Regions from separate parts of the Gordonibacter faecis genome, predicted to be linked through region 3. Evidence: predicted binding sites of a transcription regulator. Region 3 holds the regulator's gene; each other region holds the start of a gene.
The links. The regulator LexA, encoded in region 3, represses DNA repair genes until DNA is damaged. The targets are predictions, from matches to a motif close to CNAACANNTGTTNG.
Positions count from the first base shown of each region.

Region 1: uvrB (excinuclease ABC subunit UvrB) is a predicted target of LexA. The motif match lies at 2,000-2,013, and genes of this name have one in related genera.
Region 2: QNJ86_RS02350 (replication-associated recombination protein A) is a predicted target of LexA. The motif match lies at 1,236-1,249, and genes of this name have one in related genera.

Region 1 covers NZ_JASJEU010000004.1:42,740-46,017, forward strand. Annotated here, with positions in the region: gene uvrB (excinuclease ABC subunit UvrB) at 1-1,903, opposite strand, end outside; gene coaE (dephospho-CoA kinase) at 2,096-2,695, opposite strand; gene mnmA (tRNA 2-thiouridine(34) synthase MnmA) at 2,692-3,278, opposite strand, start outside.
Region 2 covers NZ_JASJEU010000004.1:77,804-81,081, reverse strand. Annotated here, with positions in the region: gene QNJ86_RS02355 (sensor histidine kinase) at 1-816, shown strand, start outside; RNA gene ssrS (6S RNA) at 938-1,110, opposite strand; gene QNJ86_RS02350 (replication-associated recombination protein A) at 1,267-2,730, shown strand; gene QNJ86_RS02345 (DUF948 domain-containing protein) at 2,838-3,278, shown strand, end outside.
Region 3 covers NZ_JASJEU010000003.1:111,953-115,230, forward strand. Annotated here, with positions in the region: gene hflX (GTPase HflX) at 1-1,017, shown strand, start outside; gene lexA (transcriptional repressor LexA) at 1,092-1,730, opposite strand; gene QNJ86_RS00770 (hypothetical protein) at 1,844-2,149, shown strand; gene nrdR (transcriptional regulator NrdR) at 2,380-2,829, shown strand; gene dut (dUTP diphosphatase) at 2,826-3,272, shown strand.

The DNA.
Region 1 (3,278 bases), on a different contig from region 3:
GCTCTTTGTTCACCTGCTCAGCCGTGGTATTGCCCACCTCGTCGGTTACGTATTCCATAATGTCATTGATGGCCTTGCGGATAGTTTGCGGCTCGATGCCGTGATCTTGGTTGAACTTCATTTGTATGGCACGGCGGCGCGTGGTTTCGTCGATGGCCAGGCGCATGGAGTCGGTAATTTTGTCCGCATACATGATGACCTGGCCCGACACGTTGCGGGCTGCGCGGCCGATGGTCTGGATGAGCGAGCGGTGGTTGCGCAGGAAGCCCTCTTTATCCGCATCCAAGATGGCCACCAGCGACACCTCGGGCAAGTCCAAGCCCTCGCGCAACAGGTTGATGCCCACCAGCACGTCAAACTTGCCCTGGCGCAACTCGCGCAGAATCTCAACGCGCTCAAGCGTGGCAATGTCTGAGTGCATATAGCGCGCCTTCACACCCTGGTCGAGTAAGTGGTCAGTCAGGTCTTCGGCCATCTTCTTCGTAAGCGTGGTTATGAGCACGCGCTCGTCGCGGGCGGCGCGTTCCTTCGCCTCGTCAATGATGTCGTCAATCTGCGAGGCCGAACTGCGCACGATAATCTCGGGGTCAAGCAGGCCGGTGGGGCGAATGATCTGCTCCACCTGTTGCTGGCTCACCTTCTGCTCGTAGTCGCCCGGCGTGGCCGACACGTACACGAACTGCGGGATACGCTCTTCGAATTCATCGAAGCGCAGCGGGCGGTTGTCTAGGCAGCTAGGCAGGCGGAACCCGTGCTCGGCCAGCGTGATTTTGCGCGAGCGGTCGCCCTCGTGCATGCCGCGAATTTGTGGCACCGTGACGTGGCTCTCGTCGATGATGCACAAGAAGTCTTTCGGGAAGTAGTCGATGAGCGTGTAGGGCGGCTCGCCCGGCTGGCGCCCGTCGATGTGGCGCGAGTAGTTCTCAATGCCGGAGCAGAAGCCCATCGTCTCCATCATTTCCAGGTCGTAGTTCGTGCGCATTTCCAGGCGCTGCGCTTCCAGGAGCTTGCCTTCCTCCTTGAACTGTTGCAGACGTTCGCGCAGTTCATCGCGGACGGTACCCAACGCGCGATCCATCTTCGGGCGCGTGGCCACGTAGTGCGACGCCGGCCAGATGGGCAGCGCCTCGAACTCGTTCAGCACCTCGCCGGTGACGTTGTCAATTTCGGTGATGGCCTCAATTTCGTCGCCCCAAAAGTCGATGCGCACGGGGTTGTCGGCGTAGGGCGGGAACACATCAAGCGAGTCGCCGCGCACGCGGAAGGTGCCGCGTACCAGATCGTAGTCGTTGCGGTCGTATTGAATGTCAATCAGTTCGTGGATGACGTCGTCGCGATCCATTTCCTTCTGCTTGTCCACGAACACAGCCATGCCGGCGTAGTCCATCGGGCTGCCGATGCCGTAGATGCAGCTGACCGACGCCACCACAATGCAGTCGCGCCGCGACAGCAGCGCAGAGGTGGCCGCGTGGCGCAGCTTCTCCACCTCTTCGTTGATGGAGGCATCCTTTTCGATGAATGTGTCGGATGAGGGCACGTAGGCTTCGGGCTGGTAGTAGTCGTAGTACGACACGAAGTACACCACGGCGTTGTTCGGGAAGAATTCCTTGAGTTCGCTTGCCAACTGGGCGGCCAGCGTCTTGTTCGGCGCCATGACCAGCGTAGGCTTTTGCACCGCCTCAATAGTTTTTGCCATGGTGAAGGTTTTGCCCGAGCCGGTAACGCCAAGCAGCGTCTGGTAGCGCAGGCCTTCCTCAATGCCGCGCGCCAACTTCTCGATGGCCTGCGGCTGGTCGCCCGCCGGCTCGTAGGGGGACACCGATTCAAAGGGCGTGGTGGCCAGCCGTACCTCGGGCAGCTTACCTTCCATCTCAATACCCTCAATGTTAGAAAGATGCGCCATGATGCTCCTTCCGAGACAAAGCGCCACGCCGCGCCCACAACCCGCGCGGCGATCAGAAGCTCATAAGGCACCCAGTGTAGCACAGCCGCTGCAATATGAACAGATGTTCGTGAAGAAACTGTTATTCGCCGTCGACAAAAAACAAGGGCGCCAACCAGCGGCGCCCTCCCTGTACCAGAATTGTCCGAATCCCTACAGATCCTTGCTGTACGTTCCCCACCAGGCTATGACCTGGTTGCGGAGTTCTTCGGGGGTGCCGTCGTTGTTGAAGACGACGTCGGCGGCTTCGATGCGGTCGGCATCGGTGATTTGGCGGGCGATGCGGCGGCGCACGTCCTGCTCGTCGAAGCCGGAGGCCACGGCGCGCTCAATACGCAGGTCGAGCGGAGCCAGCACGGCAATAACCACGTCGGCGTCATACGCGAGCGACGATGTACGGTTTTTGAACACGGAATACTCCACCACCACGGCCTTGTTGCCGGCGGCAGACAGTTCGGCCACCTGGTCTCGGTAGGCGTCCTCGATGCGCGGCACCGTGATGCGATTCAGCTTGCGCGTTTCGGCGGGGCTCACGAACGCCTTGTGCGCGAGCGCCTTGCGGTCCACTTCGCCTTCCGCATTCATGATGTCGGCGCCGAACGTTTCGACAAGCTCTTCCTTCACGGTGTCCCAGGTGAGCACGTCGTGGCCCACCTTGTCCAGGTCGATGAACGGCAGCCCGGCATCCACGAGGGCTTTGCGGGCCGTCGACTTGCCAGCACCCATGCCACCTATGATGAACAGCTTTTTCATACCGATGCTACCTCCTGAATCATGCCGCCTCCGAGCACGGTGGCCCCTTCGTAGAGCACGGCGTACTGGCCCGGCGCCGTCGTTGGCTGGGGTTCGCGCAGCGCAAGGCGCACCCCGCCCGCGGGTTCGGGTTCTATGATACACGCAACGGCACGGCTCCGGTAGCGCAGTTTCACGCTGGCGGCGCGCGGCGCGTCCAAACGCTCAAAGGCCTGCCAGTTCGCGTGCGCCAGGTGCACGGAGCGAATGCGCGCTTCGTCGGCGAACCCCACCACCAGCTCGTTGGTGGCCACGCGCTTTTCCACTACGTAATACGGCTCGGGCGCGGCCACGCCAATGCCTTTGCGCTGCCCCACCGTGTAGTTGGAAAGACCCTCGTGGCGGCCCACTTCGCGGCCCGCGCCATCAACGATGGGGCCCGGCTCGTCGCGCACGCCGCGCTCACGCAAGAAGGCGCGGTAGTCGGTGGTGAAGCAGAGGTCCTGGCTTTCGGGCTTTTCAGCCACGGGAAGCTCCCAGTCCGCAGCCCGGATGCGGACTTCAACCTTCGTCATGCCGCCAAGCGGCAGCAAAAGGCGCGCCA
Region 2 (3,278 bases), on a different contig from region 3:
GAAATGGACCCGCTGCTCACGCGCATTGACGAGCAGCAGCGCCAGCTCAAACAGCAAAACGCCGAACTCGCGCAGGCCGAGAACCTGCGCCGCGACTTCTCCAGCAACGTGAGCCACGAGATGAAAACGCCGCTGCAGGTAATTTCGGGCTACGCCGAACTTATGAAGAATGACATGGTGCAGCCGGCCGACCGCCAGAAGTTCGCCGCGCTCATCTACGACGAAGCCCAGGCCATGCGCTCGCTGATCACCGACGTGCTGACGCTGTCACGCCTGGATGAGGCCGCGTTCGGCGACGAGGCCACGCCGGTTGACTTGGTGGCCACGGCCCACCGCGTTGCTGGGCGCTTGGAGAGTTTTGCCGCCGGCCAGGGCGTATCGGTGCAGGTGGAAGGCGCGTGCGCGCTCATTCGTGGCAGCGAGACGCTGGCCGAGGAAATGCTGTACAACCTCATAGAGAACGGCATCCGCTACAACCACCCGGGTGGCGAGGTGGTGGTGAGCCTGGGTATGGAGCCCGTTGGTGTGGTAGCCGCTGGCGAAGGCGCCGCGGCGTGGGTGGGTGCGCGCCGCCCCGAGGCGGGCGAGGTGGTGGTGCGCGTGAGCGACACCGGCTCCGGTATCCCCGCCGACCTGCGCGACAAGGTGTTCGAGCGCTTCTTCCGCGTAGACAAAAGCCGCTCAAAAGAAACCGGCGGCACCGGATTGGGTCTTGCCATCGTCAAACACGCCGTCATCTACCACGGCGGCACCATAGAAGTAGAAGAATCCCCTACCGGAGGCACCGTCTTCGTCCTGCGCCTACCCGCCGCGTAGCGGCCGAAACGCGTGCGGGGAGAGCCGCGCTAGTCTGCAAATGCCGTATGTGCGGGGGTATCCCAGAAACACCAAGGCGCCGCGTTTCCTGGGGAAGCGCGGCGCCTCTTTGTGTTGCGTGAAAAGCCCCACCCCCGGCCAGAAGGATGAACCCACCTTAAAAGGTGGGTGCTCGCAGCCCGCTTCCTGGCTTTCGTATCAACAGACACGAATCTCCATTTCACGCGCTATCTTGAGCTCCCTCATGTATTAGCATCGGTCCATCGCAAAGTATGGCTTCGAGGGCAGGACCTGATTTGAGTATATGTTTTGCCCGCCCAAAATAAAGTCTTGACATCTGTATTGTTTGACAGTTTCCATATTCGCCACCCTGTCGCCGGCTCAACCGGAATGCAACAACCTTTATAAGGGGTCTAGCCAGAACAAGCGTTCGTATGTTACCATGGATTCATGGATACCTTATTTACTGAAATAGAGAATGAGCGGAAGTCGGAAGTTGCGCCGTTGGCGGTGCGAATGCGGCCGCGATCGCTCGATGAATTGGTGGGGCAGGACGAGGCGGTGGGGCCGGGTAGTTGGCTGCGCAGTGCCATTGAGCAGGATCGGCTAAGTTCGGTCATTTTGTTCGGGCCGGCTGGCACGGGCAAGACGTCGCTGGCGCACGTGGTGGCGGAAACCACAAAGGCCGTGTTCGTGGAGGTGTCGGCCATCGGCGGCACGGTGTCTGACCTGCGACGCGAGATTGACGCGGCCGAAAAGCGCCTCACCATGAGCGGGCTGCGCACCATTCTGTTCGTCGACGAGATTCATCGCTTCAACCGCAGCCAGCAAGACGCGCTGTTGCACGCCGTGGAAGATCGCGTGCTTGTGCTGGTGGGGGCTACCACGGAGAATCCATTTTTCGAAGTGAACTCCGCGCTTATCAGTCGTTCGCGCATTGTGGAGCTGCACGCGCTGTCGGATGCGGACGTGGCCGAATTGGTCAACCGCGCGCTCGCCGACGAACGCGGCCTCGATGGGCGCTACCAGTTGGACGACAAAGCGCGTGATGCCATTGTGCTTTTGGCCGGGGGCGATGGTCGCGGCGCGCTCACCACGTTGGAGCTGGCCGCCGGCATGGTGGAACCCGGCACGCGTAAGAAGCCCGCGCGCATCACCGAGGACAACGTGCGTGCCGCCACGCCGCACCGTACGCTGCCCTACGACAAGAACAAGGATATGCACTACGACATCATATCCGCGTTCATCAAGTCGATGCGCGGCAGTGATCCGGACGCCGCGCTGTACTACCTCGCTCGCATGATTGACGGGGGAGAAGACCCGAAGTTTATTGCGCGGCGCATGTTTATTGCTGCGTCGGAAGATATTGGCAACGCCGACCCGCAGGCGCTGCTCGTGGCCGAGGCGGCCTTTAAGTCGGCCGAGGTCATCGGTTATCCCGAGTGCCGCATCAACCTGGCGCAGGCTGCCATCTATTTAGCGTTGGCTCCCAAGAGCAATGCGGCGGAAGCGGGCATTGACGCTGCACTCGCCGAGGTTCGTCACGGCCCCGCGCGCTCCGTACCTGACTATCTGCGCGATAGGCACCGTCCAGGTTCGGAGGATTACGGCACCTATAAGTATCCGCACAACTATCCGGGCGGCTGGGTGGAACAGCGCTACTTGCCCGAAGGCCTGGAACGCGGCGTATTCTACCGCCCGAGCGACCGCGGCTGGGAAGCCTACCGGGCCGATGCCGCCGCGCGCGATCGCTTCGACGCTGCAAGCACTCCGCCTCAGCGTCCGGCTAAAAGCCGCCCAGCGCCCTCGCGTGCGGACGATGCGGCCAAACCGACCCCCGCCCCGTCCGATGCGGGTTCTTCCGCGGACGCCGATAAGTCGTCCGCGGAAACCTCGTCGGCCGAGGGCAAGTAACCAATTGGTGTCGCCTATGGAAGCGGGATGAAAACGTGATCGGGGCTGTATAGAATCCGAGGTAGACATGATATAGTGAAGGCTTCGGTAGCTCAGGAGGCGTCCTTATGGATATCAGCGAAATCATAGGTATTGCGTTGCCCATCGTGTACGTGCTTGTCGGCGCGGCCCTCATTTGGCTCGTCGTTGAACTGGTCATGACCGTGCGCCGAACGCGCAAGACGGTGGAAGAGGTGCAAAAGCAAGTGGAGCCCACGTTGGCCCACGTTGAGCGCATTACCGCCTCGCTTGAGCCCGTTGCGGCTAAAGTTGACCCGCTCGTTGAGCGCGTGTCGCTCACGGTGGATGCTGCGAACCTGGAAATTATGCGTGTTGATCAAATTCTGGAAGATGTGAACGAGATCACCGATTCCGTGTCGTCGGCCGTCGATGCGGTAGACAACGTAGCCAGCGCCCCCATGGAGCTGGTGAACAACGTCACCTCTCGCGTGCGCCATGCGCTCAAGCCAAAGCGTGCGAGCGAGGAATCCGTGGCTCTTGGCCAGGAA
Region 3 (3,278 bases):
CCGTCCCAGCAGGCTAACTTGGAAAAAGTAGTGGGACGCGACGTTAAGGTCATCGACCGTACGGCGCTCATTTTGGATATTTTTGCCTTGCATGCCACCAGTAAAGAGGGTCGCTTGCAGGTGCGGCTCGCCCAAAATGAGTATCTGCTGCCGCGCTTGCGTGGCATGTGGGCTCACCTGGCCTCGAACCGCATGGGTGGCGGCGTGGGCTCCCGCTTCGGTGAAGGCGAAAGCCAGCTTGAGGTGGACCGTCGTATGGTGCGCAAACGCATTACCTCCATCAAACGCGAGCTGGCGCATCTTGCCGACGTACGTAAAATTCAGCGCGAGAGTCGCTACGCCAGCGGCATGTTTAAGGTGGCCTTGGCGGGCTACACGAACGCAGGCAAATCAAGCCTGCTTAACCGGTTGACCGGTGCTGGCGTGCTCAGCTATGACCAGCTGTTTGCCACGCTCGACTCCACCACGCGCAAGTTTGAACTGCCGGAAGGTCGCGAGATCACCGTTACCGACACGGTTGGCTTCATTCAGAAATTGCCGACGACGCTGGTGGAGGCATTCAAATCCACACTTGACGAGATCACGGGTGCAGACCTGGTGCTGCACGTGGTGGATGCTTCCTCAGACGAGCGCGAAGCACAAATTGAAGCGGTTGAGGATGTGCTCGGCCAGATTGGCGCGCATGATGTCGACAGGGTTGAGGTATTCAACAAGTGTGACCTGCTGGATGAAGAGGAACAAGCGGCGCTCAGGTCGCGACACCCGCAGGCGGTGCTTGTATCTGCGGAGACAGGGCAGGGGATTGACGAACTGGTCGCCCGCATTGCCCGTGTCGCTTCGGTGCGCGATGCGCACTTGGATATTGTTCTGCCTTACAGCAGGGGAGACCTGGTATCGCTTGCGCATGAACGCTGCCATATTGTGAGCGAGGAACATCGCGAGGACGGAACCCATCTCGTTATGCTGGCGGCGCCATCCTATGCCGGCCTGTTTCGCCCGTTTTCGATAGAAGCGTAAATCCCCTGAATACGTACCTACTACCGCCCCTTAGAGTAACTCTAAGGGGCGGTAGTGCTCTTCAAAGTCAGGAGTTACAGCCTCCGAAACACGGCGACCACTTTACCTGCAATGGAACAATCGGTCGTAATGATGGGATCCATCGTTGAATTCTCAGGCTGCAAACGAATATGGTCGCTTTCCTTGTAGAAGCGCTTCACGGTGGCACCGTCGTCGATGATGGCTACAACGATGTCGCCATTGTTCGCCACAGGCTGCTCTTTCACCACCACGTAGTCACCGTCGTTAATGCCGGCCTCAATCATGGACTCGCCGCGCACCGACAGAAGGAAGGACGGGGCATCGCCAACGATGTCGGTGGGCAGCGTAAGGGTGTCGGTGATGTTTTCTTCAGCGAGGATGGGTGAACCTGCAGCCACATTACCAACGAGCGGCACGTTCACCACCTTGCCAAAGGTTGGCTGGATCACGTTCGATGCGCCCTCCGCAGCATCAAGAGGGTAAGTGAGTGCAATGGAGCGCGACTTGAGCGGGTCACGCTTGATGAGCCCCTTGTCTTCAAGCGCCTTCAGGTGCACATGAACCGTGGAGGGGGAGGAAAGACCCAAACTTTGGCAGACCTCACGTACCGTGGGGCCGTAGCCCTTTTCTCGAATGCATTCCTCGATGCAGTCGAGCACTGCCTGCTGCCGCTTCGTCACTTTACCGGCCATGCTCTGTCCTTTCCTCGGCGAACAAATGTTTTAAATTTGTATTGACATGAACTTTTGTTCGTCCTATTATATATGCGAACAAAGGTTCTACGCAAGAGCTAGGAGGCAGAAAGATGAAGAATTTTGAAACGCGGTGTCCGATTGATGGCACGTCAGCCCTGCTCCCGCAGCTCGACGCGGTGTCTCAAGCTGCTACTATCATAGAGTTCCCGGGACAGGTGAGGCAGTACACTTCCGCATCGAATCTTTCTTCGCAAAGTGCGGTTCGCGAATATGTTCGCGAAAAAGGGGTTGTTCTTACGTTGCGTGACGGAAGCCTCGCCGGCTGTTCGTATCATCGTATGAAGTCGTGGCAAGCTGCTCTTGCTGGCTGCGCGTTCACGCTTTTTTCTTTGGTAAGTATACTCGCTGGCCTCTAGTGGCCTCTTTCCTTTACCCACAGATTGCTGCGTTTCTGTGGCTGCAGGGTGCTCCTGTCCACCCCAGGAGCACCCGCTTTCTCTTTTGAATAACTTGTAAGCGCTCATCGCAAAGAACGAAGTCATTTTGTCACGGGTGGGGGCGGTTTTTTTGAAGGGATCGGCGATGTCGATTGAAGCACAATATCTGGTATGTTAGGCTGTGCGGAAATCGAGTAAAAGGAGCCGTTATGCGCTGCCCTTCCTGCGGAAACATTGAATCAAAGGTAGTGGATTCTCGCCCTTCTGAAGATGGTACCGCCATCCGCCGCCGTCGTGAGTGCCTCGACTGCGGACGCCGTTTCACTACCTATGAGCGGCTGGGCGACAACCCTCTTATTGTCATCAAAACTGACGGTTCTTCGGAAGCCTACGATCGTCAGAAACTTATGCGCGGCTTGCTTACCGCCTGCGCGAAGCGCCCCATATCTCCTGAGCAGATAGCATCACTTATCGACAGTATTGAGACAGAACTACGCAATGCCTCGCGCAATGAAATTCGGTCGAAGGAGCTTGGCGACATGGCACTTGCGCGTCTCGCGAAGCTTGACGATGTGGCTTACGTGCGCTTTGCAAGCGTCTACAAAGATTTCCAAAACGTCGAGGAATTTGCTTCCGCTCTTGAAGGATTGCGCTTATGACGAATCTTGCCATTCCGCTCACACAACTTGATCCTGAACTGCCTGTTCCTGTGTGTGCGTACCCAGGGGATGCGGGAGTGGATCTGCGTGCAACTTGTGACGTTGAACTTGCTCCCTTCGAGCGTGCGCTGGTGCCCTCTGGTATAGCGGTGGCGCTGCCTGCTGGGTATGCTGGCTTCGTGGTGCCACGCAGTGGGCTCGCCATTAAGCACGGGGTGTCAGTGGTTAACGCTCCTGGTCTCATTGATAGCAACTATCGCGGTGAGATAAAGGTGGTGCTCATTAATCTTGATTCGCACACTCCGTTTTCGGTGCGTCGCGGCGATCGTATTGCTCAGCTGGTCATCATGCGCGTGGAAGAGGCCACGTTCAATCCCTGCGAAGAACTTCCTTCATCTGAGCGGGGAGAGGGTGGTTTCGGCAGCAGTGGTGTTGCTTCATAAGGAATG